2 regions of the Pannonibacter tanglangensis genome follow, and region 1 is predicted to be linked to the other one. Evidence: riboswitches for the same ligand, from Rfam matches in the RefSeq annotation. Region 1 holds a riboswitch; the other holds the start of a gene.

Evidence for each region. A riboswitch is a leader RNA that binds a small molecule or an ion and turns the genes downstream of it on or off. The one in region 1 is predicted to bind S-adenosylmethionine.
Region 2: linked by a shared signal. The riboswitch ahead of GWI72_RS11065 (O-succinylhomoserine sulfhydrylase) and the one ahead of GWI72_RS12115 (hypothetical protein) in region 1 are both predicted to bind S-adenosylmethionine.

Annotation. Positions count from the first base shown of each region.
Region 1 covers NZ_JAABLQ010000001.1:2,716,437-2,727,735, forward strand. Annotated here, with positions in the region: gene groL (chaperonin GroEL) at 1-319, shown strand, start outside; gene GWI72_RS12085 (glutathione S-transferase N-terminal domain-containing protein) at 740-1,444, opposite strand; gene GWI72_RS12090 (SlyX family protein) at 1,598-1,801, shown strand; gene GWI72_RS12095 (hypothetical protein) at 1,842-2,855, opposite strand; gene GWI72_RS12100 (efflux RND transporter periplasmic adaptor subunit) at 3,032-4,054, shown strand; gene GWI72_RS12105 (ABC transporter permease) at 4,051-5,292, shown strand; gene GWI72_RS12110 (ABC transporter ATP-binding protein) at 5,292-5,996, shown strand; SAM-I-IV-variant riboswitch at 6,277-6,388, shown strand; gene GWI72_RS12115 (hypothetical protein) at 6,436-6,744, shown strand; gene GWI72_RS12120 (acyl-CoA thioesterase) at 6,912-7,307, opposite strand; gene GWI72_RS20325 (hypothetical protein) at 7,442-7,576, opposite strand; gene GWI72_RS12125 (hypothetical protein) at 7,569-7,787, opposite strand; gene GWI72_RS12130 (group III truncated hemoglobin) at 7,780-8,274, opposite strand; gene GWI72_RS12135 (RrF2 family transcriptional regulator) at 8,367-8,810, shown strand; gene GWI72_RS12140 (cyclic nucleotide-binding domain-containing protein) at 8,901-9,590, opposite strand; gene GWI72_RS12145 (ChbG/HpnK family deacetylase) at 9,854-10,651, opposite strand; gene GWI72_RS12150 (glycosyltransferase family 39 protein) at 10,763-11,299, opposite strand, start outside.
Region 2 covers NZ_JAABLQ010000001.1:2,480,741-2,492,039, forward strand. Annotated here, with positions in the region: gene GWI72_RS11040 (3-hydroxyacyl-CoA dehydrogenase NAD-binding domain-containing protein) at 8-2,227, shown strand; gene GWI72_RS11045 (helix-turn-helix transcriptional regulator) at 3,100-4,158, shown strand; gene GWI72_RS11050 (DUF6460 domain-containing protein) at 4,270-4,542, shown strand; gene GWI72_RS11055 (histone deacetylase family protein) at 4,636-5,574, opposite strand; gene GWI72_RS11060 (2'-deoxycytidine 5'-triphosphate deaminase) at 5,607-6,701, opposite strand; SAM riboswitch at 6,840-6,919, shown strand; gene GWI72_RS11065 (O-succinylhomoserine sulfhydrylase) at 6,962-8,215, shown strand; gene GWI72_RS11070 (CDP-alcohol phosphatidyltransferase family protein) at 8,212-8,820, opposite strand; gene apaG (Co2+/Mg2+ efflux protein ApaG) at 8,992-9,384, shown strand; gene GWI72_RS11080 (tellurite resistance TerB family protein) at 9,453-9,866, opposite strand; gene GWI72_RS11085 (lysine--tRNA ligase) at 10,079-11,299, shown strand, end outside.

The DNA.
Region 1 (11,299 bases):
CGTCCTGCGCGCTCTTGAAGCCCCGATCCGCCAGATCGCCGAGAACGCCGGCGTCGAAGGCTCGATCGTTGTCGGCAAGGTCATGGAAAGCAACGACGTCACCTTCGGCTTCGACGCTCAGTCCGAGACCTATGTCAACATGATCGAAGCCGGCATCATCGACCCGACCAAGGTCGTGCGCACTGCCCTGCAGGACGCCGCTTCGGTCGCCGGTCTGCTGATCACCACCGGCGCCATGGTTGCCGAGCTGCCGAAGAAGGACGCGCCGGCCATGCCGGGCGGCGGCGGCATGGGCGGCATGGGCGGCATGGACTTCTAAGAAGTCCATAAAGCCGACCATCAGCTTAAGTCCTGTGCCCGCCCTGCAGCGGGCACGGGGTGCGGCATGGACTTCTAAGAAGTCCATAAAGCCGACCATCAGCTTAAGTCCTGTGCCCGCCCTGCAGCGGGCACGGGGTGCGGCATGGACTTCCAAGAAGTCCATAACCCGATCATCAGCTGAATGCGGAAAGGGCGGCCCTCGGGCCGCCCTTTCTCGTTCGCGTGTCTGGACGGCGCGCATGAGACGCGCCTTCGGCCGTGAAAAGGCCCGGACCAGCCGGGCCGTCTCCCGATATTTCCTGTCCGCCCAGTCTGTGTCAGGCGTCTGTGCCAGGCGTCTGGGCCAGGCGTCTGTGTCAGGCGTCTGTGTCAGGCGTCTGGGCCAGGCGTTCAGGGTGTCACGACCCGATCCGCGAGATCAGGGGCGCGGGGGAATGTTGGTGGCCGGCGTGCTGGCCGGGCGGGCCATGCAGGCCTCGAACCAGCGCAGCACGTTCTTGCGGCTGGCCAGGTCAACGTGCTCGCTTGCCTCGTAGAAGCCCGAGATCGTGCGCAGCCACGGCCAGCAGGCGATGTCGGCGATGGAATAGTCGGATCCCATGATCCATTCCCGGCCATCGAGGCGCTGATCCAGCACGCCGAGCAGGCGCCTGACCTCGTCGCGGTACCGCTCGAACGGGCGGCGGTCCTCATAATCCCGACCGGCGAACTTGTGGAAGAACCCGAGCTGGCCGGACATCGGGCCAAGCCCGCCCATCTGCCACATCAGCCACTGGATCGTCTCGTGACGCAGCGCGGGGTCCGGGCTGAGGAAGCGGCCGGTCTTCTCGGCCAGATAGATCAGGATCGCACCGGATTCCCAGAGCGCCAGCGGCCGCCCGCCCGGACCGTTCGGGTCAAGGATCGCGGGGATCTTGTTGTTCGGATTGAGCGAGAGGAACTCGGGCGTCATCTGGTCGTTGCTGGCGAAATCCACCAGATGCGCCTCGTAGGGCAACCCGGTCTCCAGCAGCATGGCGCTGACCTTGATGCCGTTCGGCGTCGGCAGGGAGTAGAGCTGCAGGCGGTCCGGATGCTGGGCCGGCCACTTCCGCGTGATGGGAAAATCGGCAAGGTTGGTCATGGCGTCGCTTTCGGTAAGGCGTCCGCAAACTGCGGACAAAAGGCAGGCACGCCAAAGCATCTAGCAGGTCCCGGGGACTTGCCAAGGGTGCGCCTTGTCCGGATCCGAAAATCGGCGTATGCGCTGGTCGGGAGCGAGCACAGGGGAGCCGTCATGTCCGAAGAGCGGATCGAGAAACTCGAGATCGACCTTGCGCATGCCAACCATGCCATCGACGAGCTGAACGCCGTCGTGATCGAACAGGGCCGGCAGATCGACCGCCTGACGCGCCGGCTGCTCGAGATGACTGACCAGATCGAGGAGCTGATCGAGGTCGGCCTGCCGCAGCACCGCATCGACAAGCCGCCACACTACTGAGGCGAGCCACGGGCAGGCACAGGGTCCGCCGTTGCCGGTCTCAGGCGTTGACGAAGCCGTTGATCATGGCTGCAACGACGCCGCATTGCCGCTGGGCAATCTCGTTCGCGGGCAGGCCCGCAGCCAGAACGGGGAAGGTGCGGAAGTAGCCGAGCGGAAAGTACTGCTCGCCGCCGCGCATCAGCGGGCCTGTCACGGCCACCCCGTCGAACCCCTGGTACGAGGCGCGCTGCTGATAGGTGCCGAGGCGGTTGAAGTTGGTCCAGATCGTGTTTCCGGCCACGTTCCCGACCGGGCTGGCATAGGTCTGCCCTTGATAGAAGGCCCTGAGGTTCTGGACGTCGATCAGTCCATGACCGAGATGGACCTGGTTGCGGGCGGCGGGCACCAGCGCCAGGGTCGCACCGAAGTCAGCCCCGTCTGCCCGGGCGGCGCCGACCTGGGCCGGATCAATCCGGAAGTCCATCAGGCAGAGCGGACGGTAGCGGCGGTTGACCGCGTCCGGCAGGATCGAGCTGCGCCAGCCGGCATGCTTGAAGGCCCAGAAGGTTCCGGCAAGCGCACCGTCCGTGACATAGGCGACGCGGGTGGGACCGCTGACGTTGCTCGCCCCGTTGGCCGCGACAAGCTCGGCCGTGCTGACCTGCTCGGCGCCGGCCTGCAACGCCGCGACCGACGTCAGGACATCGCCACCGGAGACCCCGAGGCGGGCGTAGACATAGTAGCGGCTCTTCATGACCGGACCGCCGACATTCTCCCAGCTGGTGGAGAGCGCCGTGCGCGGGTTCTGCATGTCGTCCAGCATCCCCGCCACCGCGAAGTAGAGCCGGGTGCTCGCGCCGGTCGCGACAAACCCGTGCTCGTGCAGCGGCCGCAGACGCACCGACAGGGTGGCCAGGGCGGTGCCATAGTAGACACTCGGCATCTGGCTGAGCGCCGGCAGGAGGTGGTCGCGGTAGTTCCCGGCTTCTGCGGCCGGATCCAGCCGCAGGGTGCCGAAGCCCGCATTGTTGACGTTGATCATGCTGAGACTGGGATCATCCTGGGCCGGCATGGCTGGTCCTCGCATCGGGGCGGCCGCAGGAGGCGACCGCACGCAGTGGCTCTTCCAGCCAGGACGCGCCGGCACCCGGCGCGTGAGCGGACGGCGCTGGCCCTTGACCTGCCGCAAGGCGGTCGCCGGGCGCTTTGCCCATTGTCAGGGCCGGTCATTCGCGCGAGGCTCGCTGCATGCGCATTGTCAAACCTGCCCTGGTGCTTCTCGCCGTCGCCGCCGCCGTTGCGGCCTTTCTTTTCTGGACCAACCGCCCGCCGGAGGTCGCCGTCGTCTCCCCCTCGCGCGGGACGGCGGCCGATGTCGTCTATGCAACGGCCAGTGTCGAGCCGGTCATCTGGGCGAAGGTGACCTCGCTGCTGCGGGAACGCCTGGTCGAACTGTGCGACTGCGAAGGGCGCAGCATCCGCGCGGGCGACGTGCTGGCGGAACTGGACGCCGGCGATGCCCGGGCCACGCTGAAGGAACTGGAGGCCCGCCAGAGCCTGTCGCTCAGCGAACAGGAACGCGCGCTGGAACTGATGCAGCGGCGGGTAATCAGCCAGCAGGTCTATGACAAGGCGCTCAGCGAATATTCCCAGATCAGCGCCCTTCTGGCGGCGCAGCGGGAACGGCTGAACGACTACACGATCCGCGCGCCCATTTCCGGCCTCGTCCTGCGGCAGGACGGCTCCGTCGGCGAAGTCGTGGCGCCGGGCGAAATCCTGTTCTGGATCGGCCAGCCGTCACCGCTGCGCCTCGTGGCCGACGTCAACGAGGAGGACATCCCCCAGGTGGCCCCGGGACAGAAGGCGCTGATCCGGGCCGATGCCTTTCCCGGCCAGGCGCTGACGGCAACGGTTGACCGCATCACGCCGATGGGCGACCCGGTGCTGAAGAACTACCGGGTCTATCTCGCCCTGCCCGAGGACACGCCGTTGCGGGTGGGCATGACGGTGGAGCTCAACATCGTCACCCGGGAGGTTCCCGACGCGCTGCTGGTCCCCACCGCGGCGCTTGACGGAACCGAGGTGCTGACGGTCGCGGACGACGGCACGCTGGCGCGCCAGCCGGTCGGCATCGGCATCAGGGGTGTGGAGGCCAGCCAGGTGCTGTCCGGTCTCGACCCGGACGCCCGGCTCGTCTCCCCGTTCCGCGATGACCTGAAACCTGGACAGAGGATCGCGCCGGTTGCCGATACGGATGGCGCAAAGCCATGATGCTGCTTCTGGAAATCGCCCTTACCCATGTCCGGGCGCGCTTGCGCCAGACCCTTGTCTCGACGCTGGGCGTGGCCCTGGGTGTCGGCTTTTCCGTCGCCATGGCGAGCCTGATGGAGGGATCGCAGCGGGACTTCGTCACGGCCCTGATCGACGCCATCGCCCATGTCGAGGTCACCGACGACCGGCGCAACCCGGCCCCGCAGCCCGCCGCCACGGCCTATGCGGCGGTCGCCTTCCACGGGCTGCGACCGGTGGAGGACACCCGGGGCATCCGCAATCCGACAGAGGCTATAACTGCCCTGCGCAACTGGGTTGACGGCGACCTGGCGCCGCGACTGACGGGACAGGCGGTGCTGCGCTATGCCGGACAGGATCTCGGCCTGTCCCTGCGGGGCGTCGACCCGGCCGCCGAGGTGCGGGTGTCGAAGATTGCCGAGGACATGCGCCAGGGCAGCTTCCACGATCTGGCGGCGACAGCCAACGGGCTGATCCTCGGCGACACGGCGGCCACGCGGCTGGGTGCAGGGGTCGGCGACACCGTGACGCTGACCTCCGCCTCCGGTCTTGCGAAGCGGTTCAGGATCGTCGGCCTGTTCCACACCGGCGTCACCGGCAGCGACGAAGGTCTCGCCTATGCGCCGCTGAAGGCCGTGCAGATCCTGATGGAACGGCAGAACGTGATCAACGGGATCGCCATCCACCTGCGCGACATCAACGAGGCGGATGCGGTTGCCGCCCGTGCCGAGCGTCTGCTGGGCTACAAGGCTGTGTCCTGGCAGCAGGCCAACGAGGGCCTGATGGAGGCCTTCGCCGTGCGCAACGTGATCATGTACACGGTCGTCGGCGCGATCCTGCTGGTGGCCGGTTTCGGCATCTTCAACATCATCTCGACCATCGTGCACGAGAAGGCGCGCGACATCGCGATCCTGAAATCGCTCGGCTTTGCCGAACGGGACATGCAGGCCGTCTTCGTCTTCGAGGGGGTTCTCATCGGCAGTCTCGGCGCCGCCGGGGGCTGCCTGCTGGGCTTTGCCCTGTCGAGCTACATGGCCTCGATCACGTTTTCCTTTGCCAGCAACGCGGTCGAGGTGACACATCTGCCCATCTACATGAGCCCGCTGCACTATGTGATCGCCTCGGCCCTGGCCCTGGCCTCCTCGGCCATTGCCGGCTACCTGCCGGCACGCCGGGCGGCGGCGCTGAACCCCGTCGACATCATCCGGGGGGCAAGCTGATGGCCCCGGCCCTGCTCGAGACACATGCGCTGACACGGATCCTGCCGGCCACCGTGCCCGTGACCCTGGTGGAGAACATCACGATCCGCATCGGTCAGGGCGAATTCGTGGCCATCACCGGCCCTTCGGGCTCGGGCAAGTCGTCGCTGCTCTACCTGCTCGGCCTTCTGGACCGGCCGACATCGGGCGATGTGACGGTGCTGGGCGACAGCACGCGGGATCTGGACAGCGACAGTCTCGCCCGGCTGCGCCTCAAGGATCTCGGCTTCGTGTTCCAGTTCCACTTCCTCTTGCCGGAATTCACCTCGCTCGAGAACGTGATGATCCCGATGCGCAAGCTGGGCCTCCTGTCGCGGGCGGCGGCGCGCGAGCGGGCATATCATCTGCTGGCCAGCCTTGGCCTGGCCGATTTCGCCCACCGGCGGCCGGACCAGCTGTCGGGCGGGCAGCGCCAGCGGGTGGCGGTGGCCCGCGCGCTGGCCAACGGGCCGCGGCTGATCCTTGCCGACGAGCCGACCGGCAGCCTCGATTCCCATGCCACCGAGCAGGTGTTCCTGGCGCTGGAGCGCATCGTGAAGGAAGACGGCACCACGGTCGTTGCCGTAACCCATGACATGCAGCTGGCCGCGCGGATGCACCGGCGGCTGCATCTGGTCGACGGCCGGATCGACCAGGACCAGATGCAGCCGCAGCCCGGCGCGTGATCGGCCATCCGGAGGTTGAGGAGGCCCGGCCTTCGCCGGCGCCGAGATCCCGTCGCCGCACCTCTGGTCAAGGTCAAGCATCCAGCTGGCGAGGAGGCCGGCAGCGGCCCGGACCTGCGCAGGGTCATCGCGCCGTGCGTCCCGCTTGTCTGCAGTTCATCCCGGGACTGCCGTCTGACCTTGCGTTAACGGCTTGTTGACGACACCGAGAGAGCTTCTAGAGAGATCCACGATCCGGAGCCGCGGTGATTGACCCTGCACCTGCTTCATGGCATAAGGCCGCCATCATCAAGAGAAGGGCTGGCGCCCTCGCCAACCTGCCTGACCGGGCAAGGTGGTCTCCGCAGAGGGATGTGGCCGAAGCTGTGCTTCCGGCAACCAAGCGGTTGAATGCTGACATGCGCCAGTCCTCCTCGGGCAACCGACGGAGGATTTTTTAATGTCGAAGGAGAATGTAGCCGTGACTGCCGTCCCCCAGATTGTCGTATCCGGGGTGTTGTCCCTGGATCTGGGCGTTTCCCATGCCCATGCCCAGCTGACCGCCTCGGAATTCTATGTCCTGCAGCGGATGCGCCAGTTCAAACTGCGCACTGCCATCACAAGACCGCTTGCGCCGCTGTCCGCCGACGAGCGTGAGGCGCGGGTCGAAGACCAGCTTGCCCTCTGGGAGTCCGGTTGCAGCAAGGCCATTGATGAAGGCCTTTATGCCGACCTCGAGAGGCGCGCCAAACAGATCCTGCGCGGCTGATCGCAGCGGATCCTGCCTCCCCTTTCACCGTTCTGCCTCCGGACGCGGGCCCTCGCCTGTGACCGATCCCTTGCGGGTCCGCGTCGAAACGGCATCCGTCGGGCCGGCACGGCCCGTCATGGCCTGGCCGCGACCGTGTTCGATCGGTCGGGGTCGGCCGTCGGCCCTCAGCCCGCGACGGGCGGCACGGCGACCGGACGTCCGTCGTCATCGACAGCCACGAAGGTGAAGGTGGCCTCCGTCACCTTTTCGCGGTGGCCAAAGCGGTGACGCAGGGCCCAGGCCTCGAGATGGATCTCCATCGAGGTGCGGCCGATGCGGCCGACGCGCGAATAGACGCAGAGAACGTCGCCGACATGCACCGGGCGAATGAACTTCATCTTGTCCACGGCGATGGTCACCACACGTCCGCCGGCGCGCTGCCCGGCTGCGATCCCGCCGGCAAGGTCCATCTGCGACAGCACCCAGCCGCCGAAGATGTCGCCAGCGGCATTCGTGTCCGCCGGCATGGCCATGGTGCGAAGGGTCAGGTCGCCGGTCGGGGCATCTTCTGCAATCGGCATCGTCTCTGCGTTCAAGGCTGGTCTCCGGGCAAATCACCTGTGCCGAGCCTACTTGAATTCGTCCGGGAAGAAATGCGCAGATTGCAGGCGGGCGCCTGCCTGTGACGACGGCAGGGCCTTCGGTCGGGCGCCACTCAGTAGAACAGTTGCAACAGCAGCATCAGCCACAGCGGCATGGGCGCGGCGACCCAGATGAGGACGAAGGGCAGCACGCGGATGCTGCGCCGGGCGATGAAGTCCCGGGTGGCGGGTTCGGGAAACTCAGACAAGATCAAACTCCACGAGTGCGAGAACGAGCAAGGCGAGGCCGCCGGCGGCAAAGGCCAGTCTGGCGTTCAGGATCAGGCTGCGGCCGATCCCGTCGAGGCGTGGCAGCTCCATGCCGCGCGAGTCCAGATACATGGACAGGAGCATGCCCGAGAACACGAGGAACCAGCCGAGCGTCAGGAGTTCGGCGGCAAGGACAACGGCTTCAAGCATGGGAGGCTCCTGCGTCGGGGCATGACCGGCCATCGCCCGGTCGGACGTCGGTCGGCTCGAGGAACGTGAAGGCCTGCAGCGTCGTGGCGATCCGTTCGGCCCGCTCGATCACGGCGCCGGCCGCTTCCGGCCCGAACACCTCCCGGGCCACGGGGCGAAACACCGCCAGCCATTCCGGGTAGTCGTCCGGGCGAATGTCTGCGAGCGCCAGATGAACGGGCACCGGCCGGCCCTTGAAGGTACCGGTCTGCAGCAGGATCGATTCCCAGAACTGCGTCATCCGGGCGAGATGGCTGTCCCACTGGCCGGCAAGCCGGCGCTCGAAGATCGGACCGAGCCGCGGATGGCGGCGGATCTCGGCATAGAAGCGGTCCACGAGACGGGCGATCTGCTCGGGAGCGAGGCCCGGCTGGTCGGCCAGACCACGGCGCGGCAGGGCGCCGTCGTCAGGGTGGCCCGCAGGGGCGTTGTCGGAAAGCTTGTGCATGCGCTTGCCTCAAACATTCATTTAAGATGCATGTTTCATATCGCACGCCGCTCGACTAAAATCAACATCTGAAATGAATGTTTGAGGACGTCATGCGCCTGAGCCAAGCCAGCGATTTTGCCCTGCGGATCCTCGTCCATCTGGGCCAGACCCGAACGCCGCAGACCGTCGAAGGCCTCAGTGTGACCCTTGGCCTGTCCAAGTCGCATGTGATGAAGATTGTCGCGCATCTCGGACGGGCGGGCATTCTGGCCACGAGCCGGGGGCGCGGCGGCGGCCTCACCCTGCGCAAGGACCCGGCAGAAATCCGGCTGGGCGCGGTTGTCCGTGAAATGGAACCGGATCTCGGCGTGGTTGCCTGTCTTCAGGACGGGCCGGCGGACTGCGTGTTCCTGCCCCGCTGCGCGCTGAAATCGGCCATGGCCCGCGCAACCAACGCCTTCATCGACAGTCTGGACAGCAACACGCTGGCCGATGTGCTGCCGGGAACGCAGCCGGCGCGACCCGCGGCAGCGCCCCTGCCTCCGGCCCGGTAGCAGCACCTGCGCCCGGCGAGATTGCCCGGGTCCCCCGGACCAGCCTGCGGCCGCGTCAGGACCTGAGGCGCGCCGGAGAGGTCACCTGCGTCAGAGCGTTGCAGCCTTCTGCAGGATCTCGGGCCGTTCCAGACAGTAATAGCCGGAAATGCGGGTGATGGTGCCGAGGCGCTTCCAGTCGTTGAGCACGCGACTGACGTTCTCGCGCGCCGCGCCTGCCATGTTGGCGATCTCGGACTGGCTCAGCTTGTAGTGGATCAGGATGCGGCCATTGTCGAGCGGCTTGCCGAAGGTTTCCGACAGCTGCAGCAGCGTCTGGGCGACACGGCCCGGAAGCGGCAGGAAGGAGCGCGCCGCCAGCACGTCGTTGGAATGCCGCAGGCGCTTGCCGACGATGGCAAGCATGTGCCGGTACAGCTGCGGGTTCTCGTCGGCAAAGCGCTCGAAGGCAAGCTTGTCGATGAAGGCGAGCCGGGCTGCCTTCAGCGCCGTCACCGTGGCGGAGCGTGGACGCCCGTCCAGCAGCGCCAGTTCGCCGACCACGTCCCCGGGTCCGAGCACGGCGAGCAGCTGCTCGTCGCCCTCGACCGACAGGATGGAGACCTTGAGCGAGCCTTCCAGGATGGCGTAGCAGCCGTTGCCGGGATCCCCGGCCTCGAACAGGATGGCACCCGCATTGACCTTCATCGGCCGCGCAAGCTTCGTCAGCCCCTCGGCAAGGTCGCAAGGCAGACCCTGCAGCGAAAAACTGTTCTCAAAAAAGCCAGCGAGATCCGCCACGGCCGTCGCCCCCACAGCACGCCTGTTTCCGGTCAGCGGCCCGGATTGCCTGCCCGCAATCCTGTGACCCGTATCACGTGCACTGTCTCAAACTCTGCCTATATGTACAAGCAGGGAAGCGGACGGCAGCCGTGTTCCTCATGTGCATCCGGGTCCGGCGGGGCCGCGCGATGTGTCAGCGCAAGCTGAACCGGCGGCAGATCCCAAACCTGTCGCCTTCCGAAGAGCAGCCCCATCCCCGCGGGGCTGCTTTTTCGTTTGTCTCAGTAGAGGAAAACATCCTTCTCGGCCAGCGTGTTGAAGAACGTCTGGCTGGCCAGAACGCGACGCTGGACCTCCCGGATCCGGATGTCGCTGCGCGGCTCGAGCCGCCGCAACCGGTCATCGGCCTCGCCTGGCCGGCAGACCACCACGGCGCGATCGGGCAGGCCGTCGAAATGCAGCCGCAAGGCGGCCTGAAGCGCCGCCTCCTCCTCCAGATCCGGCAGGCGCGGGCCGCACGGCAGGGTTGTCAGCCCCGCGCGGGCCGCAAACCGGGCGAAGCGGCGGGCTTCCCAGCCGTCGGCATGCGGATAGATCAGCAGCGGCTGCGGCGTGACGCCCTGTGCCTTCAACGCCGCAATCACAAGCCGCGCCAGCGGACGATGGCGCATCAGGCCGTTGCGCAGCGACACGAATTCCGGCGGGCCGGCCCAGAAGCTGGTGAACCGGGCAATCTGCGCTTCCAGTTCGGCCTGGATGACCTCGTCGGGCAGCAGTCCGGTCAGCGCGCGGCGGGCATACCAGGCCGGAGACCGGAAGCGCGCGCCGAAGGTGGTCTGCCAGCGCTCGCTCTGCGGCGGCAGGTTGGGATCACTCAGCACGAGATTGAGGCCGATCAGGGCATGGCCGCCAACGGCCTCGGCGACCTCCTGCAGCGGCCGGTACTCCCGGCTCCACAGGTCGGAGGCGGCAAGGCAGGCGACGGCGCTGAGGCGTCCCGCCGACAGGAGATCCCGGATCGCCCGGTCGACGCCAAAGGCAAGCCCGTAGTCGACCGCCGCCAGGGTGATCCGCTTCATCTCTGCCCCCTCCCGCATGCCCCTGCGAGATCCCTGCCTTCTGACTAAGGCTTCATGGGCAAAAAGGCAATGATATCGGAGGTTTCCGGCGCGTGATGCGGCTTTGCCGGATCAGGGGGCGTTGCCCGACAGCCAGGCGGACGGGTCGATCGGTTCGAGCGGGTCGCCGCGCGGACCGACAAGGCGGTAGACGACGAGATCCTCCAGCGGCCGGCCCTCGACCGTGCGGGTCAGGGTGGCCAGACGCGTCACCTCCTCGAAGCGGCCTGTCAACCAGGCCTGCTCGTCCCGCCGCGCCTCGGCCACATAGAGCCCGGTGGCGGCCAGACGCTGCGGATCCGGGGCGGGCATCATGCGGTAGCGGATGCGCTCGTTGAGCTGCACGACCGGCAGGCCGGCGTGACGGAGCCCGTAGGCGAGCTGGCCGGTCATGCCATAGGCGGTCGTCGCCACATAGGCGGCTCCCTCCTGTGCCGCGATCTGCTCCACCTCGCCGGTGATCTCCGGCCAGCCGCGCAGCTGGAAGGTCGGATCCTTGCGGGCGAACCGGCCGGTGAAGGCATCGACCGCATGCAGCTGGACCAGCACGCCGAGGATGAGGCCCAGCAGCACCGCGCCCGCCGCGACCCTGCGCCAGATCTGCCCGGA
Region 2 (11,299 bases), 240 kb from region 1:
AACCATGATGTCTTACAAGAACTTCACCCTTGAAACCGATGCCGACGGCATTGCGCTGATCACCTGGGACATGCCGGAGAAGTCGATGAACGTCATCGACATCTCGGTGATGGACGACCTCGACCGGATCATCGACGACGTGGTGGCCGATGCGGCCATCAAGGGCGCGGTGATCACCTCCGGCAAGGCTGCCTTCTCGGGCGGTGCCGACCTCACCATGCTCGACGGCCTGCTGAAGGGCTTCCACAAGGAGCGGCGCAAGGACCCGGAGGCGGCCGCCAAGGCGCTGTTCGAGGGGTCCCGCCGCCTGACGCTGATCTACCGCAAGCTCGAGACCTGCGGGAAGCCGTTCGTCGCCGCGATCAACGGCACCTGCATGGGCGGCGGCACCGAGCTGGCGCTGGCCTGCCATGCGCGCGTCGGCGTCGAGGATGACAGCTTCAAGCTGGGCCTGCCGGAAGTGAAGGTGGGCCTGTTCCCGGGCGCCGGCGGCACGCAGCGCGTCATGCGCATGACCGATGCCCAGGCTGGCCTCACCTTCCTGATGCAGGGCCAGACCCTGCGCGCCGACAAGGCCCGGTCGATGAAGCTCATCGACGAGACCGCCCCGGCCAAGAAGCTGGTCGAGACGGCCAAGAAGCTGCTCAAGACGGGCGTCAAGCCGGTGAAGCCCTGGGACGAGAAAGGCTTCAAGCTGCCCGGCGGTCCGGTCTATTCGCCGGCCGGGTTCCAGTTCTGGCCGGCCGCCAACGCCATCTATCGCCGCGAGACCCAGGACAACTATCCGGGCATCCGCGGTCTGCTGAAGGCGGTGTTTGAAGGCCTGCAGCTGCCGATGGATCTGGCCCTGCAGGTCGAGAGCCGTTACTTCGCCCATGTGTTGCAGACCCCGGAAGCGGCAAACATGATCCGCTCGCTGTTCGTCTCCATGCAGGAGCTGAACAAGGGCGCGCGCCGTCCGGCCGACGTGAAGCCGAACAAGATCAAGAAGATCGGCGTTCTGGGCGCCGGCTTCATGGGCGCAGGCATTGCCTATGTCACGGCCAAGGCGGGCATAGACGTGGTGCTGATCGACCGCGACCAGGCCGCCGCCGACAAGGGCAAGGCCCATTCCGACGAGCTGCTGAGCAAGGCCGTCTCGCGGGGGCACTCCACGGCGGAGGACAAGGACAAGGTGCTGGCCCGGATCACCGCCACGACCGACTATGCCCTGCTCGGCGACTGTGATCTGGTGATCGAGGCCGTGTTCGAGGACCGCGAGGTCAAGCGCGGCGTCACGGAGAAGGCCGAGGCCGCGATGAAGGCCAAGGCAATCTACGCCTCCAACACCTCGACGCTGCCGATCACCTCCCTCGCCGAAGCGTCGTCGCGTCCGAAGAACTTCATCGGCATCCACTTCTTCTCGCCCGTCGACAAGATGATGCTGGTCGAGGTGATCCTCGGCAAGAAGACCTCGGACAAGGCGCTGGCCATGGCGCTGGACTACATCAAGGCGATCAAGAAGACCCCGATCGTCGTCAACGACAGCCGCGGCTTCTACACCTCGCGCGTGGTGATGACCTACATCCGCGAAGGCCTGATGATGCTGGCGGACGGGGTTCCGGCGGCCATGATCGAGAACGCCGGCAAGATGGCCGGCATGCCGGTCGGCCCGCTGTCGCTTGGCGACGAAGTGGCGCTGGACCTCGCCTGGAAGATCGTCTCGGCCACCCGCAAGGATCTCGGCGTCAACTATGTCGAGGGCCCGCTGGACAACATCCTGGAAGAGATGGTGGTCAAGCGCGAGCGCTTCGGTCGCAAGAACGGCAAGGGCTTCTACGACTACAAGGGCAAGGAAAAGGCCCTGTGGGCCGGCATCCCCGAGGTCGTCGGCAAGCCGAAGCCCGCTGACGCCTTCAATGTCGAGGAGCTGAAGCAGCGTCTTCTGGTGATGCAGGCGCTGGAGACCGCCCGCATCTTTGAAGAGAAGTGCCTGACGGACGTCCGTGAGGCCGACGTCGGCTCGATCCTCGGCTTCGGCTTTGCGCCCTACACCGGCGGGACGCTCAGCTACATCGACATGATGGGCACGGCCGCCTTCGTCGAGCTTTGCAAGAAGTTCACCAAGAAGTGGGGCCCGCGCTTCAAGCCGAACAGGCTGCTGCGCGAGATGGCCAAGAATAATGAGACGTTCTACGGCAAGTTCCCGCCGCAGGCCGAGGCCGCACCGGACGCCGCGGCGGCCTGATCCGCTGCCGATCCTGCTGCCAGGCGACCTGATGGCGCGTGGCGGCGACCGCAGACCCTGTCGGGGGGCCCATGGCCCCCCGCTAGCGCAGGGAGAGGGGCGCGACGGACGCCTCTGCCTGGGATCGGGTCTGGGATTGGGATTGGGCTTGGGATTGGTCCTGCGTCTCGCCTCAGGTCTTCCCGCTGGGCGTGACGTATTCGATGTTCCGCAACAAGGAACCTCGACCTTCCGCTACAGCAGAAGTGAAACCGCTCTCAGTCTGCCTGTAGATGATTTACTCAACGGTTTTCCACAGCAGCTTGACCGCGACGCGTTTTCAAAACTGCGTGAACAAAAGCCGAGCCAGCTCATTTACCAAATCGTGCCGGGACCGGGGCTTGCAGGCTGCGGCAACACCGGGAACGGGCGGAACAAGGGCGCAAACGCGAGGATTGCAAGCAGGCCGCGCGGGCATCCGACCGCAAGGGCTGCGGCCGGACTGCACGTCGCTTTCGGGTTGGATTCCGCAGTTTTCGCTTCGCTTTCGTCTGTTTTCGATCGTGATGGGGCCACGTGTTATCGAAATCGAGGCGAAACTGCGCATTTGCGTGAAGGCGCCCGGCGAGGCCGGAGATCGCCTGCCAGTCCGGTCTGCTGTCCGCCACGGGCGGATGGCGGGACAAGCACAGATCTGACGCAGCGTCTTCCGCTATTTTCATTGGCAACCTTACACTTATTCCGTGCTTCTGTCCTTGGCACAATCAGCCAGCTTTTTAACTAAACGTGCCAAATGAATTCTCCCGGGCCGCCTTCGCTTAGGCCTTTGACCTATTGCGCCATTGCGTCGCCTGTAGAACAGTTGGGGCAACCTCTTTGGAGAGGAGGAGACGGTGTTGGTGTACAACCGGACCGCGCGGCGCCAGCAGGAGGAGTGGTGCCGGGCGGATACCCTGCAGTCCCTCGAAATGCTCTGCAAGATACGCCGCCTGGACTGGGCGGCGATTGCGCGACATTACGGCCTCAAGCCGGACCTGCCTCACAGTCCGGCGGCCACGGTCGAGTACAGCACGGCGCTGCGCGTCTTTGAACATGTCGCGCAGGCTGCGGGCGACGACGGGCTCATTCTCGACATCGCCTCGTCGGTGCCGCTCGGCATCTTTTCCACGTTCGACTATGTCGGGCTCTGCGCCCCGACCCTTGCGGCCGGACTGCACAACTGGGAGCGCTTTCTGGCCCTGCGCACGAATGTCTACCGCATGACCTTCCACGAGGAGGGCGAGCACGGGATCCTCGAGTGGTTCGTGCCCGAAGTGGGACTGCCCAGGATCCAGAGCACCTATGAGCGTCTGGCCTGGGCGGCAGGCCGCATCGAGTTCGCCGTGCAGGATCCCTCGGCGGAAATCCTGATCGAGACGACCCAGCCGGCGCCGCGCAAGATGTCGGATTTCCAGCGCCGTCACGGGGACCGGCTGGCCTTCGGGCAGGCGCAGGACCGCATCCTGATCCCGCAGGCCTATCTGGGACGTCCGACGCCGCGCAGCGAGGCGAACCTCTATGCCATCGTCGAGCAGGCGGCGATTCGCGAGATGGAGGATTATGGCGGGCGCAACGATCCGCTGACGCGCGTCGCGGACAAGATCAACGAGGCCCTGAAGTCGGGCAACGTGTCACTGGAACAGGTGGCCAGCGAGCTTGGCATGTCGCAGCGCTCGCTGCAGCGGCTGCTGGAGGCGGAGGGCACGTCCTTCCGCAAGCTGACCGAAACGATCCGTCGCAACATGGCCGCGCGCTACCTCAAGGACACGACGCTGCCGATGAAGGAAATCGCCTATCTGCTCGGCTTCTCGGAACTGTCGGCCTTCTCGCGGGCCGTGAAGACGTGGTACGGCGTCCCGCCCAAGGCCGTGCGGATGCACGGCGACGCCAGGCTGGAAGACCACATCGCCTGAGCGGACACTCCGGGGAAAACGTTGCCCGCACCGCGCGCGAGGGGTGCGAAGCCCTGCGGCATTGCCTATCTAAGGGCAGATGATGCCACAGCAGCAGCAACGGAGTGCCCCATGGCTGGCGACGGTTTGACACGATTTCTCGGAGACACGCCGCTGCGCGTCATTCTCCGTCTGACCTTCCTGTCGCTGGTGGTCGGCGTCATCCTGTCTGCGCTGGATCTCGATCCCCTCGGCGTGATCGACCTCGTTCTCTCCTTCATCGAGCGGCTCTGGAACATGGGCTTCAATGCCGTCGAGCAGGTCGGGCAGTATCTCGTGCTGGGCGCTGTCATCGTGGTTCCGATCTGGCTCATCAGCCGGATCCTGTCCGCGCGCGGCCGCTGACCGCGCAGCTTCCCGGTTCTGGCCAATCCGGGCCAGTCCGGGCCTGTCCGGGCCAGTCCGGGCAAGGTCCTGCCCGGTCTTGGCCATCTGAGATCAGATGAGCGTCTCGGCCAGCCCCGCGTCCACCGCGACGGCCGAGCGCAGCAGCGTCAGATGCCGGTCGGCCAGTTCGTCGATGTCGGTGGAATAGCCGCCCCCGAGCACGCCGGCGAGCGGCAGGCCCTGCCGTCGGACATAGCCGATGACCAGTTCGTCGCGCCGCCGCAGCCCCTCGCGGCTGAGGCCGAGGCGTCCCAGCTTGTCGCCGGAAAAGGGATCGACGCCCGCGTTGTAGAAGACGATGTCGGGGCTCGCGGCCTCCACTACGGCCGGCAAGGCCGCCGCCAGACGCGCCAGATAGGCCTCGTCCTGCACCCCGTCCTCCAGTCCGATGTCGAGGCTCGAAGGCACCTTGCGGACGGGATAGTTCTTCTCCGAGTGCATCGAGAAGGTGAAGACATCCGGGTCGCCGGCGAAGATGTCCGCCGTGCCGTCGCCCTGATGCACGTCGAGGTCCACCACCAGGGCCCGGCGGATGACCCGGTCGGCCTGCATGACGCGGATGGCAACGGCCACGTCGTTGAACACGCAGAAGCCGGCGCCATGGGCGCGCCGCGCATGGTGGCTGCCGCCAGCGGTGTTGCAGGCAAGGCCGTGCCGCAGGGCGAGATAGCCCGCAAGGACGGTGCCCCCGGTGGCGCACCGGCCGCGCAGCGCCACGCTCTCGGTCATCGGAAAGCCGATCTCCCGCGCCACCGCCGCAGGAACGCTGGCCGTGAAGACCTGCTCGACATAGGCCGGGTCATGGGCCAGCGCGATCCACTCGGCCGGCGCCGGGCGCGGCTTGTGGAACCGCCCGCCAGGCACAAGCCCCTCGGCCAGCGCCAGTTCCGCCACGCGGCGGAACTTGTTCATCGGAAAGCGGTGCCCCTCGGGCAGATCGGCACAATAGGCCGGGTGATGGACGACCGGAACCCCGGCAGCAACGAACATCGGCGAACGGTTCTCCCCGCCGCTGGCAGCCCTCACGACAGCGGTCGGAAATGCTTGGACAGTTTCAGGGCCTGCCCCTGATAATTGGAACCGATCCCCTCGCCGTAAAGACGCTGCGGTCGTTCCAGCATGTGCTCATAGACCAGCCGGCCGACCGTCTGGCCGTGCTCCAGGATGAAGGGCACGTCGTGGGATCGCACTTCCAGCACGGCGCGCGACCCGGTCCCGCCTGCGCCGGTGTGACCGAAGCCGGGATCGAAGAAGCCGGCATAATGGACGCGGAACTCGCCGACGAGCGGATCGAAGGGCACCATCTCGGCCGCATACAGGGGCGGCACATGCACGGCCTCCTGGCTGACGAGGATGTAGAACTCGTTCGGATCCAGGATCAGCTCGGCCGCACCGCGCCGGTGGATCGGCTCCCAGAAATCCAGCGGATGGTGCGCGGCCTTGAGGTCGACGTCGATGACGCCGGTGTGATGCTTGGCACGGTAGCCGACAAGGCTTCCCTCGCCGGCCCCCTCGAGGTCGATGGACAGCTGGACGCCGCCGCCGATGCGCTCGTTGCCGCCGGTCACCAGCCTTTCGCTCTGGTGCACGCCTTCCAGCTCGCTGTCCGCGATCAGCGGATCGCCGATGCGGAAGCGGATCTGCGACAGGCGCGAGCCCTCGCGCACCAGGATCGGGAAGGTCAGCGGCGAGATCTCGGCATAGAGCGGCCCGCGGTATCCGGCCGGCACCGTGTCGAAGGCACGGCCCTCGTCGGTGATGACGCGGGTGAAGACGTCAAGGCGGCCGGTCGAGCTTTTCGGGTTGGCCGTGGCCGAGATGATCTCCGGCAGGGCCAGGCTTTCCTGCAGCGGCACGATGTAGACGCAGCCGGTCTCCAGAACCGCGCCCCGGACGAGGTCGATCGTGTGAAGCGCGAAGGCGTCGAGCTTGTCGGCCACCGTCATGCCCTGGCCCGGCAGGAAGCTCGCACGGACCCGGTAGGCCAGCGTGCCGAGCCGCAGGTCCAGGCTGGCGGGCTGGATCTGGCCCTCGACAGGCGCCGAGGCGCTGCGGATGCCACCGGACCGGAACATGTCCTCGATCATGTGGGCGGGCAGGATGCCTTCAGAGCGCATGGAGAAGCCTTTCGCGTTCACGCCGGAGCCCGCAGGAAGGGCCGGCGTCCGGCTTCAGTGATTAGCCGATGGTTCACCGCCGGCCAACCAAGTTTTGTTGCCCCTGATTGACGCTTTGCCGGGAATGGCGTATCGGAACCGCTGATCCGTGGTGATTTGGGCCGGCCGGCTTGCAGCCACGTTAAAGAAGTCGCTAAAAGGGTCGGGAGGTGAAACCCGGCCCCCTATGGCCGGTTTTTTTGTATCTGGAGCCTCGAGCCATGACCGCACCCGACGACACGTCCGCCAGCACCGGCACCAGGAAGGACGGGCAGCCTGCCGACCTGTCCGGCCTGCGGACCGCCACCCGCCTCGTTCACGGCGGAACCGTCCGGTCCCAGCACGGGGAAACCTCCGAGGCGATCTTCCTGACCCAGGGCTTCGTCTACCCGAATGCCGAGGCGGCCGAGGCCCGCTTCAACGGCGAGGATCCCGGCTTCGTCTATTCGCGCTACTCCAACCCGACGGTTGCGATGTTCGAGCAGCGGATGTGCGAGCTGGAGGGCGCCGAGGCGGCCATCGGGACGGCCAGCGGCATGGCAGCGGTCAATCTGGCGCTGATGGCAAGCGTCCGGGCGGGCGACCATGTGGTGGCGGCCAAGGCCCTGTTCGGCTCCTGTCGCTACATCGTCGAGACGCTGCTGCCGCGGTTCGGGGTCACGAGCACGCTGGTTGACGGCACGGATCTGGCCCAGTGGCAGGCTGCCGTGAAGCCGGAAACCAAGGTCGTCTTCCTCGAGAGCCCGACCAATCCGACGCTGGACGTGATCGACATCGCGGCCGTGGCGAAGATCGCCCATGCCGTCGGCGCCCGGGTCATCATCGACAACGTGTTCGCCACGCCGATGTTCCAGTCGCCGCTGCAGCTTGGGGCCGATGTCGTCGTCTACTCGGCGACCAAGCACATCGACGGACAGGGCCGCTGCCTGGGCGGCGTTGTGCTGTCGAACGCGAAATGGATCGAGGACGAGGTCCTGCCGCTGGTCAAGCACACCGGTCCGGCCATGAGCCCGTTCAACGCCTGGGTTCTGCTCAAGGGGCTGGAGACGCTGCCGCTGCGCGTTGCCCGCCAGTCGGACAGCGCCGCCCGTCTGGCGGATCGCCTCGCCGGCCACGCGGCCATCTCGCGGCTGATCTATCCCGGGCGGCCGGACCATCCGCAGGCCGAGGTGATCGCCCGGCAGATGACCGGCGGCTCGACCATGCTTGCCTTCGAGCTTGCCGGAGGCAAGGCCGCCGCCTTTGCCTTCACCAACGCGCTGAAGGTCATCAAGCTCTCCAACAATCTGGGCGATGCCAAGAGCCTGATCACCCATCCGGCCACGACCACGCACAAGAACGTGGCCGAGGATGCGCGGCTGGAGCTCGGGATCACGGCCGGCATGCTGCGCCTGTCGGTCGGCCTGGAGGATCCGCTCGACCTCCTCGAGGACATCGACCGGGGTCTGGCGGCAGCGGCTGCCGTCCGCAGCTAGGCGCGCAGGAGAACGAGGGCGGTGGCCATGCGCGCCACCGCCGACACCAGGCAGAGGGCCGCAAAGCCATAGGCGATCAGCGCGACATGCTGCGGCAGCACGCACATGAGCGCGAAGACAGCGATCGTCTCCGCGCCTTCGGCAAGCCCGCCCAGATAGTAGAGCGACTTGAGCCCCTGCCGGCTGGTCTGCAGCCGGCGCCGCTCCGCCATGATCGCGAAGGTCAGGAAGGCGGCGCCATTGGCGTAGAAGCTGAACAGGAGCACGGCGGCCGCCAGCGCTGTCCCGTCCGGGTCGCGCAGCGCGAAGGCGAGCGGGATCGCGCCGTAGAAGATGAAATCGCAGACGATGTCGAGGTAACCGCCCAGGTCGGTGCGCCGGGTCGCCCGCGCCACGGCGCCGTCGAGGCCATCGGCGAGCCGGTTGGCCAGCAGCAGCACCAGCCCGACGAGCAGCGCGTCGAGGGCGATGGCAACCGCAGCGGCGAGCCCGAGCCCGAGCCCGAGCACCGTGATCGCATTGGCGCTGAGGCCTGCGGCGGCAAGACGGCGGCCAAGGGCGTCAAGCGGCGGGTCGATCAGGGGACGGATGCGGGCGTCGAACATGCGATGGTTCCCCTCGGGCTTTCCTCCACATAGGGCGGTTCCCGATCACAGGGCAAGGCTCGCCCTGTCACGCCTTCGTCACAGGTTGCGTGATGCCCCCTGTGCGACTGTGGCAAGGCTCTCTATATGGAACGGTATACACACCTCAGGTTTCATAATGGGCCCCATTCCATGTATCGCGCCACCACCAACGGCATCCAGGTCACGGTCGAGCCGATGTACTTGCCGGATCAGTCCGAACCGCAGCAGGACCGCTATGTCTGGGCCTACACGATCGAGATCCGGAACCTGGGTTCGGTCCCGGTGCAGCTGCGCACCCGCCACTGGATCATCACCGACGCGCTCGGGCGGGTCGAGGAGGTGGAGGGGGCCGGCGTCATCGGCCAGCAGCCGCTGATCCTGCCGGGGGAAGCGTTCGAGTACACCTCGGGCTGCCCGCTTGCCACACCCTCGGGCATCATGGAGGGAAGCTACAGCATGGAACTGCCGGACGGCTCCCGCATGGAGGTGGAGATCCCGGCCTTCTCGCTGGATTCTCCCTCCGTGCGGCGGGTCCTGAACTGAGGCAGGTGCCGGGTGCCCGACAGGCAAGCGCACCCGGACAGACAGCACACCCGGACTGGGATCAGGCCTCAGGCCGACCGGAAGCGGGCCTGGGCAGAGCGCTCGATCGCCGCGACGGTCAGCTTGTCGAGGTTGAGCCGGTCGCGCAGGATCTCGAGCAGACGCAGCTCCTCGTCGGGCAGCGTGCCGTCCGAAGCGGCCACCTCGACGGCGAGCGCATAGGCGGTGTCATAGAGACGCGGCGACAGGCTGTCGGCGACGATCTCCAGAATGTGGTCGAGGCCGTCAGGCCGCTGCAGCAGCTCGCCGCAGGCCTGGGCCACCGTCACGACCCGGTTGCCATCGAAGCCGGCAAAGACGGGCAGCGTCTTCACCAGATCGCCGATCGAGCCAAGCTCCGCATCGGGCATGGAGCTGTCGGCCGCCGACATGGTGACCATCACATAAAGCAGGGCTTCCTGCACGCTGACCTTGTCGCTCATCGAAACATCGTTCTCCTGGAGAGCATTCGCAGGACGAACAAGTAGGCGGTCCGGTGCCGGCCGGCAAGCTCTCCGCTTCGGGCCGGCAGGCCGAGAGTTTCATTGACGCAGCCGCGCGGCTTTTCTAGTGTCCGCCGGCCCGTTGCCGCGCCGCACATCCCGACCGGCCGGCCCGGCCCGTTTCCAAGACACCTGCATGGATCCCGCTAGACATGAGCGCACGAACTCTCCCTCCGCTTGACCTGTCGCCCGAATTCGTCGAGGCGGCCCGGACCTCCAAGGCCTGGCCGTTCGAGGAAGCGCGGAAACTGGTGAAGCGGGTGGAAAAACGGGATCCTTCCATTCCGGTGCTGTTCGAGACGGGCTACGGACCGTCCGGCCTGCCGCATATCGGCACCTTCGGCGAGGTTGCCCGCACCACGATGGTGCGCACGGCCTTCCGCGTGCTGACCGAGGACAAGATCCCGACGCGCCTGCTGTGCTTTTCCGATGACATGGACGGCATGCGCAAGATCCCCGAGAACGTGCCGGACCAGGAGGCCCTCAAGCCCTACCTGCAGATGCCGCTGACCGTGGTGCCCAATCCGTTCGGGGGCGACTACAAGAGCTTCGGCGATCACAACAACGCCATGCTGCGGCGCTTCCTCGACACATTCGGCTTCGAGTACGAGTTCGCCAGCGCGACCGAATACTACAAGTCCGGCAAGCTCGACGGCATCCTGCTGAAGGCCGTCGAGAAGTACCAGGACCTGATGGACGTGATGCTGCCGACGCTCGGCGAGGAACGCCGGGCGACCTACAGCCCGTTCCTGCCGATCTCGCCGCTCTCCGGCCGGGTGCTCTACGTGCCGATGAAGGATGTCAACGCCCGCGAGGGCACCATCACCTTCGAGGACGAGGACGGCACCGACGTGACGCTGCCGGTGACCGGCGGCCGGGTCAAGCTGCAGTGGAAGCCGGATTTCGGCGCCCGCTGGGCGGCGCTCAATGTCGATTTCGAGATGTTCGGCAAGGACCACGGGCCGAACATGCCGGTCTATGACCGCATCTGCCAGGTGCTGGGCGGCACGCCGCCGGAGCATTTCGTCTACGAGCTGTTCCTGGCCGATGACGGCGCCAAGATCTCCAAGTCGAAGGGCAACGGCCTGACGATCGACGAGTGGCTGACCTATGCCTCCCCGGAGAGCCTGGCGCTCTACATGTTCCAGAAGCCGAAGACGGCCAAGAAGCTCTATTTCGACGTTATTCCGCGGGCGGTGGACGAGTATCTGGCCTATGCCGAGAAGTTCCCGGCGATGTCGGCCGAGCAGAAGCTGATGAACCCGGCCTGGCACATCCACTCCGGTGCGGTTCCGGCAACAAGCTCGCCGGTGCCCTTCGCCATGCTGCTGAACCTCGTCTCGGCCTCCAACGCCGAGAACAAGGACGTGCTG